Regions from separate parts of the Fusibacter sp. QWL-12 genome, predicted to be linked through region 1. Evidence: riboswitches for the same ligand, from Rfam matches in the RefSeq annotation. Region 1 holds a riboswitch; each other region holds the start of a gene.
What was found. A riboswitch is a leader RNA that binds a small molecule or an ion and turns the genes downstream of it on or off. The one in region 1 is predicted to bind S-adenosylmethionine.
Positions count from the first base shown of each region.

Region 2: it holds a riboswitch for S-adenosylmethionine, as region 1 does, so the genes downstream of both, metK (methionine adenosyltransferase) here and AC4PID_RS05360 (methionine ABC transporter ATP-binding protein) in region 1, are expected to answer to the same signal.
Region 3: it holds a riboswitch for S-adenosylmethionine, as region 1 does, so the genes downstream of both, AC4PID_RS14110 (O-acetylhomoserine aminocarboxypropyltransferase/cysteine synthase family protein) here and AC4PID_RS05360 (methionine ABC transporter ATP-binding protein) in region 1, are expected to answer to the same signal.
Region 4: it holds a riboswitch for S-adenosylmethionine, as region 1 does, so the genes downstream of both, AC4PID_RS02535 (aspartate kinase) here and AC4PID_RS05360 (methionine ABC transporter ATP-binding protein) in region 1, are expected to answer to the same signal.

Region 1 is NZ_CM178745.1:1,025,315-1,028,652, forward strand. It holds gene abc-f (ribosomal protection-like ABC-F family protein) at 1-686, shown strand, start outside; gene AC4PID_RS05355 (FUSC family protein) at 816-1,310, shown strand; SAM riboswitch class I at 1,447-1,547, shown strand; SAM riboswitch class I at 1,629-1,725, shown strand; gene AC4PID_RS05360 (methionine ABC transporter ATP-binding protein) at 1,776-2,765, shown strand; gene AC4PID_RS05365 (methionine ABC transporter permease) at 2,765-3,338, shown strand, end outside.
Region 2 is NZ_CM178745.1:1,458,793-1,462,130, reverse strand. It holds gene AC4PID_RS07370 (phospho-sugar mutase) at 1-197, shown strand, start outside; gene AC4PID_RS07365 (hypothetical protein) at 197-1,327, shown strand; gene AC4PID_RS07360 (hypothetical protein) at 1,474-1,677, opposite strand; SAM riboswitch class I at 1,877-1,976, shown strand; gene metK (methionine adenosyltransferase) at 2,090-3,283, shown strand.
Region 3 is NZ_CM178745.1:2,944,365-2,947,702, forward strand. It holds gene AC4PID_RS14100 (DEAD/DEAH box helicase) at 1-132, shown strand, start outside; gene AC4PID_RS14105 (hypothetical protein) at 117-1,043, opposite strand; SAM riboswitch class I at 1,222-1,319, shown strand; gene AC4PID_RS14110 (O-acetylhomoserine aminocarboxypropyltransferase/cysteine synthase family protein) at 1,474-2,778, shown strand; gene AC4PID_RS14115 (homoserine O-succinyltransferase) at 2,826-3,338, shown strand, end outside.
Region 4 is NZ_CM178745.1:431,559-434,896, reverse strand. It holds gene AC4PID_RS02540 (ABC transporter ATP-binding protein) at 1-1,127, shown strand, start outside; SAM riboswitch class I at 1,256-1,365, shown strand; gene AC4PID_RS02535 (aspartate kinase) at 1,450-2,658, shown strand; gene metF (methylenetetrahydrofolate reductase [NAD(P)H]) at 2,687-3,338, shown strand, end outside.

The DNA of each region.
Region 1 (3,338 bases):
GAGATAAAGCATTAGAGGACAAGAAAAAATTGCTTAAGAATCTCGAGGTTGCAGAGCCGCTGGAGTTGATACAAGAACCGGCATTATCGCAGCCATATATCGCCTTTGATATAGAATCACTAGCGTATGGCGAAATGCTTGTGCTTGAAGATCTCAGCTTTCAAATAGAAGCGACGCAACGCTACACCATTACAGGTAGAAACGGATCAGGCAAATCAACACTACTCAAAGCTGTATTAAAACAATATGACCCAACACTTTTGGAAGAAGATGTTTCAAATTTGATGACTAGCGGACGAATTAAAATAGCAAGGGACTTAGTTATCTCTTATGTCTCACAAGATACGTCCTTTCTTGAAGGTAGCTTTAAAGCATATGCCGAGGCCAACCAAATTGAGCTACATCTTCTACGCAGTATGTTAACTAAATTAGATTTCTCTGCTGTTTTATTCGATAAGGAGTTACAACACCTCAGTGAAGGCCAAAAGAAAAAAGTGTTACTCGCAGCTAGCATCTGTCAAAGAGCACATCTCTATATTTGGGATGAGCCTCTTAACTTTGTCGATCTCCTTTCACGGGTTCAACTAGAAGATATGATACTTAATTATGAACCTACGATGCTGTTTATCGAGCATGACACGCACTTTGTTGAACGCATCGCAACACACATCATCGAACTCGACTAATTAGAGCTAAATTGGGTATAATCAGATAGCGACATTATCAACTTAATTGCGGATAAGATATTATGATTTTAACACGATCAAGTAAAATAAGTTTTCACTCAATCACATCACCCTTCACTGGAGGCAATCATGCTCAAAAACACACTCAACAAACTCACAAGACATGGTATTGGTCCACGCAGTATAAAAACTGGAATCGCAGTAATGATTACCCTTTTTGTAGCAGATCGCTTTCAGCTGACAAACCCGTTTTTTGCAGCTATTGCAGCCGTATTTGCTATGGAATCGACGATGACAGCAACCTTTTCCGTCATTCGCGATCGACTATTGGGGACTGTTTTAGGCGCACTTATTGCACTAACATTTTCACTTTTACTTCCCATGAATCCGATTACGATAGGACTTGGAATTGTCATCGTCATCTATGTCTGCAATTTATTTAAGTGGCAAGGTACGATTAAAATCGCAATCATTGTGTTTCTAGCGATCGGACTTGGCACATCCAGTGGTAACCAAGTATCATATGCTTTCTATCGTACACTGGATACATTCATCGGTTTGATTATAAGTGGCCTTATCAATTATTTTGTATTTCCAATGGATAAGGTCAATTCAAAAGAGTAACACAATTAACAATTCTAAATAGCCACTCGAAATGTGTGAATTTTCAGAATAAACTTTTAATTGTTAAATAAAATTAAATGTGTTGACAGTATGTATCAGATTGTCTATAATCCATTTCATAGCAATTACAATTTAACTCTTATCCAGAGCGGCGGAGGGACTGGCCCGATGATGCCCGGCAACCAACCATTCATAAGGTAGTGGTGCTAATTCCTGGGAGAAATCCACAGATGAGAGAGAGCAAATGTTTATCATGGCCTCTTTTCTTGTGTGAAAAGAGGCTTTTTAATTGCAGTTTTCGCGAAAATTTAATATGAGCTCATATCCAGAGAGGTGGAGGGAACGGCCCTGTGAAACCCAGCAACCAGTCTTATGACATGGTGCTAATTCCGTCAGAGTAACTGGAAGATGTGAGAGGATGTTTTTAAGCTCCTTTTGCATGTTCTATGCAGAAGGAGTTTTTTAATGATTCAAATCTCAGAATTAACAAAAGTATATTCAAAAAATGGTCAAATCGTTAAAGCGCTTGACGGTATTGATCTAGAAATTGAAAAAGGTGACATTTACGGAATCATCGGTTTAAGTGGTGCAGGTAAATCATCACTGATTAGATGCATCAATCGCATTGAGGAACCCTCATCAGGGCGCGTTGTAATTTCAGGTGTTGATATTACAGCTCTATCTGAAAAAGAACTTAGAAAATCAAGACAGAATATCGGCATGATCTTTCAGAACTTCAACCTTTTAAGCAGCAAAACCGTTTATGATAACATCGCGTTTCCATTGAGACTTCAAAAATACAGCGAAGCGATCATTAAAGAAAAAGTTACCTCACTACTTGAAAAAGTTGAACTAACAGATAAAGCCAATGTTTATCCAAGTAATCTAAGTGGTGGTCAAAAGCAAAGAGTCGGTATTGCAAGAGCTCTTGCGACGGAACCAGAAATTCTATTATGCGATGAAGCAACCTCAGCACTTGATCCAAAGACCACCAAGCAAATACTGTCCTTATTAAAAACGCTCAGCTATGAACTTGGCATCACGTTAGTGGTCATCACACATGAGATGGAAGTCATTAAAGCGATATGCAATAAAGTCGCAATTCTTGAGGCAGGTAAAATAATCGAAAAAGGCGTTACTGCAGAACTCTTTTCGACCGTTCCAACACCTCAAACTCGTCATTTTTTAGGTGAGCTAGAAGCACCTGAATTTTTAACTCAAAAAGGAACCAGATTACACCTAACCTTTTCAAATGGCAGTGCAAACGCGCCAATTATTTCTGGATTCATTAGACAATTTCCATATGACGTAAACATCTTGTCGGGGAATATCGAATCCATACAGAGACAAGTAGTTGGAAAATTATTAATCGAAGTTCTAACACCGTCTGAAGATGAAATGGGTCGTGTCATCGCCTATTTTGAAGACCAACATGTTGTAGTGGAGGTGCTCTAATGACTCAGTTACTTTTAAAGGCCAGTCTAGAAACACTCTATATGGTGTTTGTGGCAACTTCATTTACAATTTTGTTTGGCTTACCGCTTGGCATCGTTCTTGTGATTACTTCTAAAGGTCATATATTAGAAAGACCACTGCTCAATCGCATTTTATCTTACGTCGTTAACATGATGCGATCGATGCCCTTTATCATATTGATGATTTTTATCATCCCATTTACGCGTTTGATCGTCGGAACCTCTATCGGAACCAATGCGGCCATCGTACCGCTTGTGGTCGCTGCCATCCCCTTCTTTGCCAGAATCGTAGAAACTTCACTCTATGAAGTTGACGGTGGCGTCATAGAAGCAGCAACCGCTATGGGTGCAAACCAATGGGAAATCATTACAAAAGTAATGCTGCCAGAGGCATTGCCTGCCCTCATTCTAGGTACGACGATTACCATCATCAACCTTATTGGCTATTCTGCTATGGCAGGTGCTGTCGGTGGTGGTGGTATCGGTGACCTCGCAATCCGCTATGGTTATCACCGCTTTCAAACAGACGTCATGATTGCAACGATCATTATAT
Region 2 (3,338 bases), 430 kb from region 1:
TCATCGATGAAACAGGACTTCCAAAATCAGATGTCATCAAATTCTATTTAGATGATTTGTCTTGGATGGTATTGCGTCCTTCTGGTACTGAGCCTAAGCTAAAAGTCTATTTCTCTATTTGTGATGCAGACGCTGTTAAAGCTAAACAAAAGTTGGATTATTATAAAACACACATGTTAGAGAAGGTTCTTAGCTAATGTTTGATGTGAAAACATCTCAATTAAAATTTGTAAAGGCTGAAGCGACGAACACGAGGTTGATGGGTGTTGTCGGGGTTGTCGCAAGATTTCTAGACGAAGGACTTCGAGAGATCGTTCAAATATACCACTTGGATTATGAGGTCTACGGTATAGATGGCATATACCATTTAATAGAACCCAGTGATCAGGAGTTGGAAAATCTGATATTGATGGTGACTGGTGGCTTAGGTGGAGACTTTATAGAAATAACAGAGGAAGCATTCTACCACCTTGTTCTTTCAGCTTATGCAGTCGATAAAAATAGCGTCGAAACACATGTGGATTTCGACGCTTTCTCAGAGACTTTTTATAGCTGGGAAGATCATTTAAATGCAGTGAAACAAGCGGAACTCTATATTAGATTAGCACCTAAATTAGACACGAATATCGCAATTATCAACTATCTGATGATGCGTTTGGTGGGAAAAGACTTCATAGCAGCTAAAATACTAATTGATCCGCAATACGAGGTTGAACTTCACTGTCTTGAACTACCTTATACGCTAATTAAAAACACGATTAAACTGGTCTCTGAAGATACAAAGATTGCACATTATCGAGTGGAAGCCTTAATTGATTTTGATGAAAAGTACAAGTTGATGCTCTTTGATGTCGAGCTATCAAAATCGACAAACTTGGTAGTTGGCTTAGTTCATACAGAGTCATTGACCCTTTCTAGTATCGAAGCGGCTTTTAATCTCAACAAGTCTGAGCATATTATCGTCAGTCAAGTGACGGATCATTTCTTCGAGCGAAGATTCTCTAAAAGCAATCCGGAGATGATGAAGCAGACTTACTATCAAGGCAATTTATATATCGAGTTTAATAAGGATAATGGACACGTCAATCAAAACCCATATTATTTGAATGGGGATATCTACGCCATGTATTTTTTCTCAAGATCAGGTCATTTTTTAGTTGCTTCTTTGGTTGAAGAAAATCTATTAAGTATCGATCAAATGCTCCAGGATCAAAATTTATATGAAGAAAGCTTACAGTTTATCTGTGAACTGAAAACCGACGATCCTGTATTGTACTCATATATCAATAGTGGCTACGATACCATTTTTGACTTTTTATCTCAGTAGCGGTTATTCGGATGATTCATAGGATAAGATTTTAAATGAATGTAACTACTGATAAGTTTTTTCAAAGAATATTGCTTCATACTGGATAATAATTGACATTAAAATACCCCATTTGTTTAAAATGGGGTATTGTTATTTATATAGGTTTAATTGTTTTTCACAGTCGGTTCAATATAAATGTGATTAACTTTTCCAGATTCATAAGCTTTGTATCTCAGAAGTTCCTTTTTCAAAAGATCAATTTCTTTTTCAACTTCCTGACAAGCAAAAACGGCGTTTTTTTGCCTCAACTGTCTCAGTTGGAATGACCTAGATTCAATTTCAGCCATAATACGTTCAACGTAGTTCATTTATAACTCCTCAATCTATTAAAGAAAATGGGGCAATTGACTTTATCTATAACTTGAATATCGGCATTTCCACAAATTAGTTTATGCTTATTTGGCAGTTGTGTCAAGATTGTATTAAAAATATTTCGGAATGTTTATAATAATATTATTGTAATTCACAAAACCTTGTGATACTATAGTCAAGTAAATTTAATAGTAATCCTTATCAAGAGCGATGGAGGGAATAGGCCCTATGAAGTCCAGCAACCGGTTATACACGGTGCTAAATCCTACAGGTATGGATACCTGGAAGATGAGGTTGTAGAAAATACACCCTCTTCTTGTGAAGAGGTTTTTTTATGCCTACGATTCATCAAATGCGATTAAAGGATTCCGCTGCGTTAGCAGCACTAGATCATTGGAGGTGTATTTAATGTCAAGAAAAAGATTATTTACTTCTGAGTCTGTAACTGAGGGTCATCCTGATAAAATTTGTGACCAAATTTCTGACTCGATTTTGGATGCGATTTTTGAGCAAGATCCAACAGCTAGAGTTGCATGTGAAACCTCTGTAACAACAGGGTTGGTGCTTATTGCCGGTGAAATTACTACAAATTGCTATGTTGATATTCAAGGCATTGTTAGACAAACAATTAAAGAAATTGGATATACAAGAGCGAAATACGGTTTTGACGGCGACACATGTGGTGTTTTAGTTGCGATTGACAAACAGTCAGATGATATCGCAATGGGTGTTGATCAAGCACTTGAAAGCAAAGAAGGACAAATGAACGACGAGGTTGAAGCAGTAGGTGCTGGCGACCAAGGCATCATGTTTGGATTTGCATGTGATGAAACTGAAGAATTAATGCCATTACCGATTTCTTTAGCGCATAAATTAGCGAGAAGATTATCTGAAGTTAGAAAAGATGGTACTTTATCTTACCTAAGACCAGATGGTAAAACACAAGTAACCGTTGAATATGATGAGAACGGTAAACCAAGCAGAATTGATACAGTTCTAATCTCGACACAACACAGTGCAAAAGTAAAAAGAGAGCAAATTGAAGCAGATTTAATTGAACACGTTATTAAGCCAATCATTCCAGCAGATTTATTTGTTGATACTAGAATTTTAGTTAACCCGACTGGTAGATTCGTAATCGGTGGTCCTCAAGGGGATGCTGGTTTAACTGGTAGAAAAATCATCGTTGACACTTACGGTGGATATGCAAGACATGGTGGTGGTGCATTCTCTGGAAAAGACCCTACAAAGGTTGACCGTTCTGCTGCTTACGCTGCAAGATACGTTGCTAAAAACGTTGTTGCTGCTGGCCTCGCGTCAAAATGTGAAATCGAACTTGCCTATGCAATCGGTGTTGCACACCCAGTTTCTATCTTAGTTGAAACTTTCGGTACTGCAAAAGTATCTGAAGATTTAATCAACGATTTAGTGGAAAAACACTTTGACTTAAGACCAGGTGCAATCATCAGAGATTTAGGCTTAAGACGCCCAATCTACAAACAAACTGCAGCATATGGTCACTTTGGTAGAACTGATATCGATTTACCATGGGAAAGAACAGACAAAGCTGAAATTTTAAGAAAAGAAGCTTTTAACGCGTAATAGTAACGTAGAAGCCTATAGAACATTTTAATTATGAACCTCTTAAAGCAATCTG
Region 3 (3,338 bases), 1.9 Mb from region 1:
ATCGGTCGTAGTGGGCGCGCTGGACAGATAGGCGTCGCCTATACCTTCTTGACTGGAAAGGATGAAAAAAGGCTCCAAGCAATTGAAGCCTTTATCGGTCAGTCAATCAAACAGATTCACTTGGGAAACTGATACTCTGAGCAGATAATTTCATGGTATTTTAAGGGGCGATAGGCTCTTAATATCTTCAGTGCTCTCAGTGTATTAAAACGCCCTCCACGTCCTTCTTCAAGAGGAAAGTGGACCTTTCCAGAATATTGTGTTCCCTTTGAAACATAGCCCTTTTCTATTGCTTTTTCGATGAGATCAAGTGACTCATCCATGATGCTAGAATAGGGTCTTTTCATGTCTACAAAGTACTCTAATGCGCGAGGCATATCGTAGTACCAGCGAGGTGGATAGTGAAACTGGGTAAAACGTGGATGGATGGCTTCGCCCGTACTTTCACGGCGGAAAAAGCGCTTTTTAAGAATGAATGCTTCACCGTCCTGTAGACATTTTTCGATACGGTCACGCTTGTAGGGATAGCAATTTTTTAGCACCTCTGCAAAGCCCTCAAGCACTGAGAGTGTCGTGTGGAGTGAACTTTTTTTCGATCCACCCCTTTTAGGGTGATAGCGGCAGTTCCATCCACCGTCAGGCTGTTGATTCTCTATGATAAAGTCGATCATTTCAAGCAGTCGAGGGTCTTTTGAGTGACCGTATGCAGAAAGCCCGACGAGCATGCCGATGATACACATGTCCACTTTAAGTGGGTCATCAGCCACCCATTCATAATCGATGACGTGAGAGAGCCCCTCGTGGTAATAAGAATGATCAGGATCGATGGCCATGTATTTTAGTTCCATCAAGGTATAGTGTGTGGAGATCCATTTCGGACCGTAGACACCGCCTCCCCAGAGCCGAGTTGAAGGGTCGTATAGATCGATATAACGCTGAATATACCCATGCGTTTCAGATAGCACAGGCTCGTTTTCCAAATGCCGTTTGGTAAGTGTTTCAATGACTGGATCTCCTTCTTTTAGCCAAGCAAGTACTTTCATAAGACCTCCTTATTGTCATTCCCCAATTTCTATTTGTAGCTTATAATAAAGGTTTTGTTCACCTTACTATCTTTTACGCACGGATATTATGTATGATTTTATTATGATACCCAATATAAAAAAATATTGACATGAAAAACGGTAGGTGCTAAGATAGGAAAAACCGAATAACAAGATACTCTTATCCAGAGTGGCGGAGGGACAGGCCCTATGATGCCCGGCAACCAGCGAAAGCATGGTGCTAATTCCTGCAGGTAAAAACCTGAGAGATGAGAGAGGACGAATCCGCATGTTTTGACCTCTTTCTAGGAAAGAGGTCTTTTTTATTTAGCCACAATCTTGCTTGTGGGAAAATCTAAAGACGCTATGTCTGAGGACTTTTAGTTTGATATTAGATCAGCCGAGGATAGGCTTAAAAAAGGAGAAAGACATGAGTGAAAAACATTTGAGATTCGAGACATTACAAGTACATGGTGGTCAAGTTGCAGACCCTACAACTGGTTCAAGAGCGGTCCCAATTTATCAAACCACTTCATACGTCTTTAACGACGTTCAGCATGCTGCAGACCTTTTTGCTTTAAAGGCGGAAGGCAATATTTATACGAGAATTATGAATCCGACAACAGACGTTCTTGAAAAACGCATTGCGCTTTTAGAGGGCGGTATCGGCGCACTTGCAGTAGCATCTGGCTCTGCAGCGATTTCCTATGCGATTCAAAACATCGCTGAGGTGGGCGATGAAGTGGTGGCGGCTACGACACTTTACGGCGGTACTTACAACTTATTGAAGGTGACGCTACCTAAGTTTGGGATTAAGACGAACTTCGTAACCCCTGATCCTGAAAATCCAAACTCTGTGGATGCATTTGAAAAAGCGATTACTGAAAAAACCAAAGCGATTTTAGTAGAGGCAATCGGCAATCCGGAGATCAACATCCTCAATATTGAGAAATTAGCAAAAGTGGCACACACACATGGCATACCGCTCATCGTGGATAACACCTTTGCAACCCCATATTTGTTTAGACCCTTTGAGCACGGAGCAGATATCGTAGTTCACTCTGCGACGAAGTTTATCGGTGGCCATGGTAACTCTATCGGTGGCCTCATCGTCGATTCAGGCAACTTTGATTGGGCAGCTTCGGGCAAATTCTCTGGATTAACAGAGCCAGATGAAAGCTACCATGGTATCAGGTATGCACAGGACGTCGGTGCAGCAGCCTACATCACGAAAGCACGCGTACAACTGCTCAGAGATACAGGTGCTTGCCTCAGTCCATTTAATGCATTCTTGCTTTTACAAGGCTTAGAGACACTTTCGCTAAGAGTAGAGAGACACGTATCAAACGCTACTAAAATCGCTAAGTTTTTAGAAAATCACGAAGCGGTAAGCTGGGTCAAATACCCTGCACTTGAAAGCTCGCCATACTTTGATCTGGCGACGAAATTCTTCCCAAAAGGCTGCGGCTCAATCTTTACCTTCGGTATAAAAGGTGGCACAGAGGCAGGAAAAAAATTCATTGAAGCTTTAGAAATCTTTTCGTTACTAGCAAACGTAGCCGATGCTAAATCACTGGTGATTCACCCGGCGAGTACCACGCACTCACAGTTAGGCGAAGCAGAGCTCTTTAAGGCAGGCGTCACACCAGATTTAATCCGTATCTCTATCGGTATAGAAAATGGCGATGATCTTATCGCTGACCTTTCTCAGGCACTTGAAGCCTCACAATTATAAACCGAAACGAAGTCAGTATAGATCTGCTTAGTGAAAGGAGCAAATAGATGCCAATTATTATCCCAAACGACCTACCAGCTGCTGTCCAGTTAGCATCGGAAAATATCTTTACCATGACTGAGTTTCGTGCGATTCATCAGGACATAAGACCGCTTCGCATCGGCATACTCAATCTTATGCCGACGAAGGAAGTGACCGAAACCCAGCTCCTTAGAGTTTTGGGTAACTCGCCACTTCAAACTGAAATCGTCTTGATTCAGCTTGACGGTCACGTGCCACAAAACACGACAAAAGAATATCTTAAAAGGTTTTACGTCCCATTTTCAAAGGTCAAGCATCTGAATTTTGATGGACTTGTCATCACAGGTGCACCAGTGGAGAACCTCACATTTGAAGAGGTGAGCTACTGGAACGAGCTTGAGGAGATCTTAGACTGGTCAAGACACCACGGCTTCGCCACTTTCCATATCTGCTGGGGCGCACAAGCTGCTCTTTACAAGCACTACGGCATTCCTAAATATCCACTGAACGCCAAATGCTTTGGCGTCTTTGAACACAAA
Region 4 (3,338 bases), 590 kb from region 1:
CAGCAGGTTACCTGCCATTGGCACTCTTTATATCTGCTATAGGTATGGCGTTAACCCTTTACTTCGGTAGCATCTACCTTGCTGGTAGTTTGATAACCTATGGTAAGCTGGTATTGTTCATCACCTATGCGAGAATGTTCTTTGATCCAGTGCTTGAGCTTGCGAGAATTTACACTGAAATGATTAGTGCACAAGCAGCTGCAGAGCGCGTTATGTCACTGATTAACGAAAAAGAAGAAATCGTAGAAAGTGAATCGGTTCTCAACAAGTATGGGGATCATTATCACCAGAAAAAAGAAAATTGGGAAGCCATTCATGGCGACGTTACTTTTGAACACATCGACTTCTATTACAAAGAAGGAGAGTATATCCTAAAGGATTTCAACCTCGAGGTAAAAAAAGGTCAAACGGTTGCTTTGGTAGGAGAAACAGGCTCTGGAAAGAGTACAATTGTCAATCTTGCATGTCGTTTCTACGAGCCAACAGGTGGTAAAATTTTGATCGATGGTGTCGATTATAAAGAACGATCACAAAACTGGTTGCATGCCAACATCGGGTACGTACTCCAATCACCACACTTATTCAGCGGTACCATAAAAGAAAATATTCGATATGGTAAATTGGATGCAACTGAGGCAGAAATTATAGAAGCTGCAAAAACAGTTAACGCACATGATTTTATCTCAAAGCTTGAAAAAGGTTATGATACTGAGGTTGGTGAAGGTGGTGGTATGTTATCTACAGGTGAAAAACAACTCATTTCATTTGCTAGAGCGATTATCTCAAAGCCGAGATTGTTCTTCTTAGATGAAGCAACTTCTTCCATCGATACTGAAACAGAATCTAAAATTCAACATGCCATTGATAAAGTACTTGAGAACAGAACCAGCTTTATCGTAGCACATAGACTTTCAACCATTCGAAATGCAGATCTTATTTTGGTAATCGAAAAAGGACAGATTATTGAAAAAGGAAATCATCATGAGTTGATGGCTAGAAAAGGTCACTACTATGAGCTTTATTCGAATCAGTTTATCGAAGAGGGCGAGCAAGCGATCTTAAACAAACAACACGTTACACCTGAAAAGAACCCCAATGGTAAAAAAGAGGGGCTAATGACGGCGTAATGTGCGAGAAAAAATACAAATTAAATGAATAATTACTCTTGAATGCGCTGATGAATTGTGTTAATATCACTATTAATTAATATTTTTCACATCATCATGCGGATTCGTTCGCAAGACAACTGTATATCCCCTTATCCAGAGAGGCCGAGAGACCAGGCTCGACGACGCCCAGCAACCTGCATCCCATTCGATGCGTGGTGCCAATTCCTGCATTTCGCAAAGAAATGAGAGATAAGAGAGTGGAAACACTTTAATTCTGTCGCTTTCAATGTGAAAGCGACTTTTTTAATTTTCAGATTAAATCGACGAAAGGAGGATTTTCGTGAGCATCATTGTACAAAAATATGGTGGTACATCCATGGCAAATTCAGAGTGTGTTAAAAACGTAGCAGAAAAGGTGGTTGGAACCAAACGAAAGGGTCATGATGTCGTCGTAGTCGTCTCTGCTCCAGCAGGCATGACCGATCAACTTGTGAACCGAGCAAAAGAAATCACGGACAAGCCTTCAGGAAGAGAACTCGATATGATCTTGGCGACAGGTGAACAAATTTCCATCTCTCTTTTAGCAATGGCAATTAAGGCGTTGGGTGAAGACGCAATATCGTTTACAAGTGCTCAAGTGGGCATTTATACAGATAAAAATCACAATAAAGCTAAAATAGAAGAAATAGACACTTCTAAGATCAATCGTGCCCTTTCAGAAGGTAAAGTAGTTATCATAGCAGGCTTTCAAGGCGTTACAAAAGACCTTGAGATTACCACGCTTGGAAGAGGGGGTTCCGATACATCTGCTGTAGCAATAGGCGTAGCGCTTAATGCAGACGAAGTGGAAATTTATACAGACGTTGACGGGATTTATACTGCTGATCCTAGAATCGTCCCCAATGCACATAAAATTGACTATATTACTTTTGATGAAATGCTTGAAATGGCGGGATCAGGCGCGAAGGTGCTCCACCTTAGAAGTGTTGAGCTAGCAGCTAAAAACAATATCCCGATTCACTTGCGTTCATCATTTACAGATACCATAGGCACATATGTCACCGACGAGGAGGAAAAAATGGAAGAGGTTCTAGTGCGTGGCGTTGCACATACCACAAATAATGCTAAAATTACCATTGCAAATATTGAAAATACAGCGAATAATATCGCTTACATCTTTAAGACGATTTCTGATGCCAACATCAATGTAGACGTTATCACTCAAAACTACATCAACAAAGAGGGCATTACGATATCGTTTACAGTTTCACAAGAAGAATATGATCGCGCTTTGACGCTTTCAAAACGACTTGGTAAAGAGCTTAAAGCAGATGACGTGTATGGTAACGAACAGGTTGCTAAAGTATGTATCATAGGCGTTGGGATGAAGTCTACACCAGGTGTCGCTTCAAGAGTGTTTGGATGTCTGGCAGAAAATGGTGTAGCCATTGATATGGTATCTACATCAGATATCAATATCACATGTGTCATCCCACAAGAGGATTATTCAAAGGCAGTACTTGCGATTCACAATGAATTTGAACTTTAAAATACGTTAAGATAGAAAGGCAGGCTTTATGAAAATTGATAACCTATTTACAAGCGGCAAACCAGCGATTTCATTTGAGATTTTTCCTCCTAAAAGAGATGGCGATTTTCAAACGGTGCTGCAGACGATAGATGCTCTCGCATTACTAAAGCCTGACTACATAAGTGTCACTTATGGCGCAGCGGGCAGCGAGAGAAACAACGATACACTTGAACTCGCATCGAGAATTAAAAAAGAATATGGCATAGAAGCACTCGCGCATCTAACGAGTGTTGGGGCAACCAAAGAAGACATTAAGCGAATCTTGTCTGTCTTTGAGGAAAATCAAATTGAAAATGTACTGGCTTTAAGAGGCGATTTACCTGAAAATCCAATCGTAAGAGACTTCAAGTACGCTGGAGACTTAGTCCATTTTATCAAACAAAATGGTGCGTTTGGCGTTGGGGCAGCCTGTTATCCTGAAAGTCATGTGGAATCAAGAAGTAAAACAACAGATCTAATTCATTTGAAGCAAAAGGTGGATCAAGGCGTGGACTTCCTGGTGACGCAGATGTTTTTCGACAACGAGAAATTTTATGAGTTTAAGGATGAGGTGAGAAGTCTTGATATCAATATTCCTATAACCGTGGGGATCATGCCAGTACTGAATAAAAAGCAAATTGAGAGAATGGTTGCTATCA